DNA from 3 places in the Nonomuraea sp. NPDC059007 genome. Region 3 is predicted to be linked to each of the others. Evidence: riboswitches for the same ligand, from Rfam matches in the RefSeq annotation. Region 3 holds a riboswitch; each other region holds the start of a gene.
What was found. A riboswitch is a leader RNA that binds a small molecule or an ion and turns the genes downstream of it on or off. The one in region 3 is predicted to bind cobalamin.
Positions count from the first base shown of each region.

Region 1: it holds a riboswitch for cobalamin, as region 3 does, so the genes downstream of both, cobN (cobaltochelatase subunit CobN) here and metE (5-methyltetrahydropteroyltriglutamate--homocysteine S-methyltransferase) in region 3, are expected to answer to the same signal.
Region 2: it holds a riboswitch for cobalamin, as region 3 does, so the genes downstream of both, ACFWY5_RS33645 (CbtB-domain containing protein) here and metE (5-methyltetrahydropteroyltriglutamate--homocysteine S-methyltransferase) in region 3, are expected to answer to the same signal.

Region 1 is NZ_JBHYJD010000024.1:66,595-69,857, reverse strand. Features, by position in the region: gene cobN (cobaltochelatase subunit CobN) at 1-1,700, opposite strand, end outside; cobalamin riboswitch at 1,731-1,936, opposite strand; gene ACFWY5_RS33610 (precorrin-3B synthase) at 1,928-3,073, shown strand; gene ACFWY5_RS33605 (precorrin-8X methylmutase) at 3,070-3,263, shown strand, end outside.
Region 2 is NZ_JBHYJD010000024.1:75,609-78,871, forward strand. Features, by position in the region: gene ACFWY5_RS33630 (putative cobaltochelatase) at 1-54, opposite strand, end outside; gene ACFWY5_RS33635 (histidine phosphatase family protein) at 51-704, opposite strand; gene ACFWY5_RS33640 (CbtA family protein) at 743-1,492, opposite strand; gene ACFWY5_RS33645 (CbtB-domain containing protein) at 1,505-1,666, opposite strand; cobalamin riboswitch at 1,723-1,860, opposite strand; gene ACFWY5_RS33650 (hypothetical protein) at 1,872-2,144, opposite strand; gene ACFWY5_RS33655 (sigma factor) at 2,093-2,410, opposite strand; gene ACFWY5_RS33660 (YbaB/EbfC family nucleoid-associated protein) at 2,499-2,798, shown strand; gene ACFWY5_RS33665 (hypothetical protein) at 2,795-3,263, shown strand, end outside.
Region 3 is NZ_JBHYJD010000020.1:183,292-186,554, reverse strand. Features, by position in the region: gene metE (5-methyltetrahydropteroyltriglutamate--homocysteine S-methyltransferase) at 1-1,347, opposite strand, end outside; cobalamin riboswitch at 1,493-1,666, opposite strand; cobalamin riboswitch at 1,732-1,904, shown strand; partial or broken gene ACFWY5_RS30770 (CoA-acylating methylmalonate-semialdehyde dehydrogenase) at 2,047-3,263, shown strand, end outside.

The DNA.
Region 1 (3,263 bases), on a different contig from region 3:
ATGTGGTCCACCAGCACCGCGTGCGCCCGCCGCTTGGCCTGCGTACCCTCGCCCGGGTCGTTGACCAGGAACGGGTAGATGAGCGGCAGGTCGCCGATCGCGGCGTCGGTGCCGCAGGAGGCCGACATCCCGGCCGACTTGCCGGGCAGCCACTCCAGGTTGCCGTGCTTGCCCACGTGCACCATCGCGTGCGCGCCGAAGTCCGCCGAGAGCCAGCGGTAGGCGGCCAGGTAGTGGTGGCTGGGCGGCAGGTCGGGGTCGTGGTAGATGGCGATCGGGTTCTCGCCGAAGCCGCGCGGCGGCTGGACCATGACCACCACGTTGCCCGCGCGCAGGGCCGCCAGCACGATGTCGCCCTCGTGGACGAACAGCTCGCCGGGCGGCGTACCCCAGTGCCGCTCCATGCCGGCGCGCAGGTCCGCGGGCAGCGTGCGGTACCAGCGCTCGTAGTCGGCGGCGGGGATGCGCACCGGGTTCCCCGCCAGGTGCTCCTCGGTCAGCCAGTCCTGGTCTTGACCGCCGGCGGCGATCAGCGCGTGGATGAGCGCGTCGCCGTCCTGCTCGGCGACCCCGGGGAAGCCTTCGCCGAGGTCGTAGCCGGCCTCGGCCAGCCTGGCCAGCAGCCGGACCGTGCTCGCGGGGGTGTCCAGGCCGACCGCGTTGCCGACCCGGGAGTGCTTGGTCGGGTACGCCGACAGCATGACCACGAGCCGCCGCTCGGCCGGCGGCGTGTGCCTGAGCAGGCCGTGGCGCACCGCGATCCCGGCCACGCGGCGGGCCCGCTCCGGGTCGGCCGTGTAGACGGTCAGGCCGTCCTCGTCGATCTCCTTGAACGAGAACGGCACCGTGATGATCCGGCCGTCGAACTCGGGGATGGCCACCTGCGAGGCGGCGTCGAGCGGGGACAGGCCGTCGTCGTTGTCCTCCCACTCCTTCTTGCCGCTGGTCAGGCAGAGTCCTTGTAGGATCGGGACGTCCAGGGTGGCCAGCGCGCCGACGTCCCACGCCTCGTCGTCGCCGCCCGCGCCCGCGGTGGCCGGACGGGAGCCGCCCGCCGCCAGGACGGTCACGACCAGGGCGTCGGCGGTGCGCAGGACATCCAGAAGCGCGGGCTCCGCTGTTCTGAGCGAGGAGCAGTACACCGGCAGCGGCCGGCCGCCGGTCTCCTCGATCGCCTGGCACAGGGACTCCACGAACGCGGTGTTGCCGGCCACGTGGTGGGCCCGGTAGTACAGGACGCCGATCACGGGGCCCTCGGTGGCCTTGGAGTCGCGCTCCAGCGGGCCCCAGGAGGGCATGGGGGCCGGCGGGGCGAAGCCGTACCCGGTCAGGAGGACCGTGTCGGACAGGAAGCCGTGCAGCTCGGCGAGGTTGGCGGGGCCGCCGTGCGCGAGGTAGGCGTGCGCTTCGGCGACGACGCCCGCGCTCACCGTGGACAGCTCCATCAGCTCGGCGTCGGGGGCCTGCTCGCCGCCGAGCACGACGACCGGGCGTGGACCGGCGAGCAGCGCGTCGAGGCCTTCCTCCCACGCGCGGCGGCCGCCGAGCAGCCGGACCACGATCAGGTCGACGCCGTCCACGAGCGCGGGCAGGTCGTCGGTGAGCAACCTGGCGGGGTTGCCCAGGCGGTAGTCCGCGCCGCTGGCGCGCGCGCTCAGCAGGTCGGTGTCGGATGTAGAGAGCAGCAGAACGCCAGGCACGCCGCAGTCCTCCCTCGGGGTCCTCGCCCCGTTCGCAGGTGTCGCGACGGCAGGAGTCTCCTGGCTCCCGGATCGATGCTCACCCCGGCCTTCCCGCCCATCGCTGGACAGTGGCCTGTGGTGGGGTTCGCTTCCCGGTCACAGTGGCGGGACCGCGCCGGTTTCTCACCGGCTTCCTCCCATTGCCGTCGCCTAAGGGTGAGCCTACTGGCGTTACCATCCTCATCGTGTCCATAGCCGACTTTTCCGGACGTCTCCGCCCAGATGCCTGTCCGGGAGCGCTACAGACGCACGCCGCCGCGGACGGCCCGCTGGCCAGGATCCGCCTGCCCGGCGGTGCCATCACCCCAGCTCAGCTCCGTGAACTGGCCGCCTTCTGCACGAGCGGGATCGAGCTGACCTCGCGCGCCAACGTCCAGGTGCGCGCAGTGGAATCTCCGGCGATCTTCGCCGATCGGATGGCCGCGGTGGGCCTGCTGCCCTCGCCGACGCACGAGCGGGTGCGCAACATCGTCGCCTCGCCGCTCGGCGGGCGGCTGACCGGCTTCGCCACCCACCCCCTCGTCGAGGCCCTGGACCGCGCCCTGTGCGCCGACCCCGCCCTGGCCGAGCTGCCGGGCCGCTTCCTGTTCGCCCTGGACGACGGCGGCGGTGACGTCACCTCGCTGGGCGCCGACGTCACCCTGGTCGAGGACGGCATCCTGCTGGCCGGTACGCCCTTCGCGATCCCCGGCGCCGGGGTGGACACCCTCCTGGCCGCCGCGCGAGCCTTCCTGGCCGAGCGCGCGGACAGCGGCGCCTGGCGCATCGCCGAACTCCCCGACGGGCCCGCCCGCATCGCCACCCACCTCACCGCCACCCACCTCACCGCAGCGCGCCTCACCGCCACGCGCCTCACCGCCACGCGCGTCCAGGCCGGCACCGCCGCGAGCGCGTCCCCGGTGCGGGCGCGCGGGGCCGGGGTGATCGCGCTGCCGGACGGCCGGGTGGCGGTCGAGGCCGTGGTCCCGCTCGGGCGGCTCACCGCGGCCCAGGCGCGCCTGCTCGCCACCCTCGATGTCCCGGTACGGCTCACGCCGTGGCGTACCGTCGTGCTCCTCGACCTCGCCGAAGCGCCCGACCTGACCGGATCCGGCCTGGTCACCGACCCGGACTCGCCCTGGACAGGGGTGAGCGCGTGCACCGGCAGCCCCGGCTGCGCCAAGTCCCTGGCCGACGTCCAGCACGACGCCGCCCAGTGGGTGGCCGCCCGTGAGCGCCGCCCGGAACTGCCCGTCCACTGGGCGGGCTGCGAGCGCCGCTGCGGCCTGCCCAAGGGCCGGGTCATCGAGATGGTCGCGACCGGCGACGGATACCAAGAAAGGCAGAAGTGAGCGACTACATACGCGACGGCGCCGAGATCTACCGGCGGTCGTTCGCCACCATCCGCGCCGAGACGGACCTGTCCGGGCTCCCGGCCGACGTGGCCCAGGTGGCGGTGCGGATGATCCACTCGTGCGGGATGACCGACCTGGTCGGCGACCTCGGCTGGTCGCCGAACGTGGTCGGGGACGCGCGTACGGC
Region 2 (3,263 bases), on a different contig from region 3:
CAGCTTCAGGTCGTCGAGCCCGACGACCGCGCTGAACGGGTAGGTGGCGATCAAGAGGTGACCTTCCGGTGTTCGAGGGCGTCCCGGTTGACGTGGGCGACCCGCCAGCCGCCGCGGGTGACGGCCAGTTCGGTGGTGGACAGTGGCGCGAGGTCGAAACGGGCGGCGTGCAGCGGGGGCAGGCCGAGCGCGTGCCCGAGCGCGGCGCGGATGGCTCCCGAGTCGCAGATGACCAGGAACGGCCGCCCGCGCCGGCCGTCGAACCTGGCCCGCGTCTCGTCGAGCCACCCCGTGACGCGCGCCGTCATCTGGTCGAGGCTCTCGCCGCCGTGGGGCGCCGCGCCGGGGTCGGCGAGCCAGCTCGCGAGCGCGTCCGGCTCGTCCTGGGCGACCCTCGTGTACGGCAGGCCGCCCCACCGGCCGTGATCGGCCTCGGCCAGGGCGTCGACCACGATGGGCGCGAGCCCCATGGCCGAGGCGGTCTGCAACGCGGCCACCGACGGCGCGACGAACGCCGCCCCCGCCTGCCCGGCCGTCAGCATCTCCCCAAGCTCCGCTTCACGGGGCTCGTCCCGGTCGGGCCGGGTGCCGGGTCCCGCGTATGACGCCGTCCTGGCCAGGTCGGCGGTCCCGGCCAGAAGGGCGGCCTTCGCCAGGCTGGCGCGATCGGCCTGCTCCGGTGCGGGGAAGCAGGCTGTGCGCATGCCTGGTGTGCTGGCATGCCGTACGAAAAGCACTCCGCTCAGCTCGGTGCGGCGGCCGGGACGGCGGCGGTGGTCCGGCGGGCGGCGCGCTCGCCCGCCCAGGCGAACAGCGCCCCGAACGCCGCCCAGAACACCAGCTGCGTCCCCAGCGACGCGAGCCGGAACTCCCACAGCAACGTGGCGGGAAAGCCCGCGGGCACCTCGTCGACCCGCGGCAGCAGCGCCAGCGCGGCGACCACCGGCACGAGGAAGGTCACCACGGTGACGCTCCAGCGCGCCCACGGACCGCCGGTGACCCGGCGCCCGCTCGCGACCGCGATGGCGACGGCGGCCAGGCCCACCAGCACCATGACCACGTAGAGCAGGGTCCGGCTGCCGATCGTGTGGGGGTCGCCGACGGCGGGCGGATTGGCGGGATATTTCAGGAACGGCAGCAGGACGATCGCCAGAAAGGCCGTGCCCGCCGCGGCGAACGCGAGCGCGGGGTCCGACCTGGGGCCGACCCGGCCGCGCAGCCCGGCCACGACCAGGCCGAAGATGCCGCCGACGGCGAGGCCGTAAAGGCCCGTCGCGAGGAACAGCCCGGCCTTCTGCACCGGCCGGCTGACCTCGGCCTCCTCACCATGATGATCGTCGGCCGGCGCGGCCGGCGCGGCCGCCGCCGCGGCTTCTTCCAAGGCGATCGCGCTGTCCACGTGGGGCTCCCCCGCCAGGAAGGCGAAGGCGCCCGCGAACAGTCCGGCCAGCAGGCCCAGGAGCAGACCTCTGACCACAAGGGTGCGCACCATCGTGCCCGGCCCCTAGTGGCAGGGCACGCCGAGCAGGTGACGCCCGTCGTGCATCAGCTCGTGCAGGAAGGTACCGGTCTGCGAGACCGCGCCGTTGTCCATCAGAACCAGGTACGCGATCAACAGGAACAACGGCACGCTCAGCAACCAGGGCCGCAAACGGGGAAAGGGCACGGACGTCGAAGTGGTCCCACCACTCATCAAGGCCTCCTCAGGGATGACGCGTCCCAACAGGTGAGGTCACGGCCGTTAGGTGACCTGGCTCCCGGGATCTACGTCCCGGATACAGTGGCGCGTCCGCACCGGCATCTCACCGGATTTCCCCTGACAGCCGTGAAATCTACCGGAACGTATCCTTTCCTCCGGTTCTCGTCAACAGTCACGTGATCTTCGAAAGGTCGATGATCACGGTTTTGCCCCCGAGCGGATAGTGAACGAGCCGGCCGTCGCCGACGCCCGGTTGAACGATCTGCATCCCGCCATCGTCACCGGGCCGGGTGCCGAGGTCTCCGGAGCGGCCCGTGGCCAGGTCGAGCAGCGCCTGACCGCCGCCGGCCGAGTCGAGCCGCACCGTCATGAACCGGTCCGCGGCGAGTCCGATCACAGGGGCCTCGGGCAGGTCCCGCTCCTGTGTGCCGTCGCGCAGGCGCATGAAAACGGTCCGGTCCGGCCTGTGGCCGACGCAGGTGAGTACGCCGCACCGCACCCAGATCTCGCCCGCGCGCGTTTGCCGCGCACCCGCGACCAGGCCCGATGCAACCTGATCAGCGCCTCCTGGGTCAGGTCGGCCGCGTCGTGCGGGTTGCCGCTGAGCACGTATCCATAGCGCAGGAGCGCGTCGGCGCGCTCGGCGACGAACGCCGCGAAGTCGTCCACCCTGGCCTCACCCTTCCTCGGTCCATCACATCCCAGACGCACGGAGGCCGGATTCTGTTGAATGTGAGGTGAAGCGCTTTACCTACTAGTTCAGTTGCCATTGCCGGTGTCACGATCTACGTTGGGCCGAATGACAGACGAGCTGGACCGGATGTTCGCCGAGTTCCACGGGGAGATCGCCCGACTCCAGGGACTCCAGCAAGAGATCGAGCGGGTACGCGGCCGCGGTGAGGCCGCCGAGGGCCGGGTCGTCGCCGAGGCCACCATGACCGGCGCCCTGGCCGGGCTCACCATCGACCCCCGCGCCATGCGGCTCGGCTCCGACGAGCTGGCCGCCGCCGTCCTCCAGGCCGCCGCCGCTGCCGCCCGCGATGCCGGTGACCAGGCCAGGGCGCTGGCCGAGCCGTTCACCCCCGACGTGCTGCGATGAAGATCAACCCCACCCGCGCCTCCATCTACGGCTTCGGTGCCCTCGGCATCACCGCCTTCGTCTTCCAGATGCTCGCGGTCGACTACCCGGAAGGCGACCCCGACCGCGCCCGCCAGGCCCGCGACACCTGGCTACGGCTGGCCGAACGCGTGGAGAAGAGCTCGGGCAACACCTACCCCGCCGCCGAGTCGGTCTGGCGGCGCAACAGCGGCGAAGGGGTGGACGCGTTCAAGCGGACCGTCACCGAGGGCCTGTACCCGATGCCGCCGGCCCTCGGCTACCCCGGCAAGCTGGCCGCCGCCTGCCGCGCGAACGCCGAGGCCTGCGACGACTTCGCGGAGATCGTCGAGACCGTACGGCACGCCTACTGGACCATGGCACTGGCCAACCTCGCCAGCTTCATCTTCATCACCACGTTCCCGTGGCAGGCGGGGGCGGCGTACCAGATCACGCAGTTCCTCATGC
Region 3 (3,263 bases):
CTCGCTGGTCTGCGGGAACGAGCCGATCGTGGTGGTCGGCAGCGGCGGCAGCTTCAGCCTGGCCCGCTGGGCGGCGGCGCGCTCGCCGTACGGGCTGATGCGACGGCTGTCAGCGGCGGTGACGGCCGTCGTGCGCGCGCGGACCGCCGGGTTGTGGGTCAGCGGCGACTCGGCGCGGGCGCGCAGCGCGGCCTGGTTGGCGTCCACCTGCTCGGCGATGAGGTGGGTGCCCCTGCTGATGCCGCGGGTGAGCGTGACGGTCTCGGCGACCTTCTGGCGGGCGAACGCGAGCCAGCCGGCCACCTCGGGATGGAGGTCGGTCTCCAGCGCGGTGTCGTAGGGGACGTGCAGCAGGGAGCAGGAGGCGGCCACGTCCACCCGCTCGGCCAGTCCGAGCAGGGTGGCGAGCGTGGCCAGCGACCTCTCCAGCTCGTTGATCCAGATGTTGCGCCCGTCCACGACCCCGGCCACCAGCCGCTTGCCGGGCAGCCCGCCGGCCGCGGCCAGGTCGTCGAGGTTGGCGGCGGCCGAGCCGGTGAAGTCGAGTCCGAGGCCCTCGACGGGGGCGGCGGCCAGCACGGGCAGGGCGGCGCCGAGCCGGTCGAAGTAGCTGGTCACCAGGATTCTGGGCCGCCGGGTCAGCCCGCCGAGGTGGGCGTAGGCGGCGGCGACGGCGTCGAGCACCTCCTGCGGCCGGTCCTGGACCAGGGCGGGCTCGTCGAACTGCACCCAATCGGCGCCCGCTGACTGCAGCGACGCGAGGATCTCGGCGTAGACGGGCAGCAGCCGTTCCAGCAGCGACAGCGGTTCGAAGCCGGGCTCGACGCCGGGGGCGGGCTTGGACAACAGCAGGTAGGTGACGGGGCCGACCACGACCGGGCGCGGGTTGTGGCCCTGCAACAGGGCCTCGGTCAGCTCGGCGGCCTGCTTGCCGGGGTTGGCGGTGAAGACGGTGTCAGGGCCGAGCTCGGGGACCAGGTAGTGGTAGTTGGTGTCGAACCACTTGGTCATCTCCAGCGGCGCCACGTCCTGGGTGCCGCGGGCCATGGCGAAGTAGCCGGCCAGCGGGTCGGCCTCCACGGCCGCCCGGTGCCGCTCGGGGATCGCGCCGACCATGACGGTGGTGTCCAGCACGTGGTCGTACAGCGAGAAGTCGCCGGAGGGGACTTCGCCGAGGCCGGCGTCGGTGAGCTCGCGCCAGGCGGCGCGGCGCAGGCCGGCGGCGGCGGCTTCCAGCTCGGCGGCGGTGATCCGGCCCGCCCAGTAGCCTTCGACGGCCTTCTTCAGTTCGCGGCCGGGTCCCTGGCGGGGGTAGCCGTACACGGTGGCGAGCGAACGCTCGGTCACGGAACTCTCCTTCGCGAGTCACGGGGACATCCCCGGCGTTCGAGCGAAGGCACGGCCCAGGCGCGGGCACACTTCTGGCCCGCGTGGTCGCCCAGCCCTCCCTCGAGGCCGTCCGATGCACCGCGCGCGGGGTGCGCGCGGGCAGTGGCAGGTCTTCGGACTCGCGGGCGCGTCGCACATGCCTACTGGCCGTCGCTTCCCCGGCCCCGGGGGCCGAGTGCTGGTGACGGCGGTCGTTCCCACTCACCGCTGCGGGGCAGTCCCGGATTCGCACCGGGTTCCCTCTTACGACGCCTCGCCTGGCTGACGGGGCGAACCAACTGCGACCCCCACCCTAAGCCAAGGGAAGCCGGCACTGGACTTACTAGGACGTCCAACTATATTTTCAACAGGAACGCTCGCGGTGCAGGGAAGCTGGTGTGAATCCAGCACGGTCCCGCCACTGTGACCGGGGATGTGCGTCATCGCTCGACAGTGCCACTGGCGAAAGCCGGGAAGGCCGGATGACGTGCGCTGATCCGGGAGTCAGGATACCGGCCGCGAGTTCTGGCATGTGTTGTCCACGAGGATGGAGCGAACACGCATGGCACCGGAACGCGCCCGCGGCCCAGGTGATCCGATGGCGACGGCGGTCACTCACCTCTGACCTGCCCTCCTTTGCATGCCCATCCTCGGGTCCACCTGGCGAAAGCAGGCTCCATGATCCGTGAACTGTCCCATTTCATCGGCGGCAAGCACGTCCCCGGCATCTCGGGCACCTTCGGCGACGTCCACGACCCGAACACCGGAACCGTCCAGGCCAGAGTCCCGCTGGCCACTCCGGACGAGACCAGGGCGGCCATCTCCGACGCCGCCGAAGCCCAGGCGGCCTGGGCGGAGTGGAATCCGCAGCGCCGCGCCCGCGTGCTGCTGAGGTTCCTGCACCTGGTCGAGGCCGAACGCGACACCCTGGCCCGGCTGCTGTCATCCGAACACGGCAAGACCGTCGCCGACGCCGACGGCGACATCCAGCGCGGCCTGGAGGTGGTCGAGTTCGCCGCGGGCGTCCCCCACCTGCTCAAGGGCGAGTTCACCGACAACGCGGGCAGCGGGATCGACGTCTACTCCATGCGCCGGCCGCTGGGGGTGGTCGCGGGGATCACGCCGTTCAACTTCCCCGCCATGATCCCGCTGTGGCAACTGGCCCCCGCCGTCGCCTGCGGCAACGCCTTCGTGCTCAAGCCCTCGAGCGTGACCCATCAGTTCCGGTACGGCTGGCCGAACTGCTCACCGAAGCCGGCCTCCCACCCGGTGTACTGAACGTGATCCACGGCGCCAAGGACGCCGTCGACACCCTGCTGACCGACGACAGGGTGAGCGCGGTCGCCTTCGTCGGCTCCACCCGGGTCGCCGAGCACGTCTACACGACCGCCACCGCGCACGGCAAGCGCGCCCAGTGCTTCGGCGGCGCCAAGAACCACCTGATCGTCATGCCCGACGCCGACCTGGACCAGGCCGCGGACGCGCTGATCGGCGCCGGCTACGGCTCGGCGGGCGAACGCTGCATGGCCATCTCGGTGGCCGTCCCCGTGGGACAGGCGACCGCGGACGCGCTGCGGGAACGGCTGGTGGCCAGGATCGGCGAGCTGCGCCTGGGCCGCAGCGACGACCCCGGCGCCGACTTCGGCCCGCTGGTCGGCTCCGACGCCCTGCGGCGCGTCCGCGACTACGTGGAGATCGGCGTGAGCGAGGGCGCCGAGCTCGTGGTCGACGGCCGGGACGCCGACGTGCCGGAGCCGGGCGGCTTCTTCATCGGCCCGTCCCTGTTCGACCACGTGCGGCCCGACATGCGGATCTACCGCGAGGAGATCTTCGGGCCCGTGCTGTCCATCGTGCGCGCCGGCGACTACGAGCACGCGCTGCGGCTGCCGAGCGAG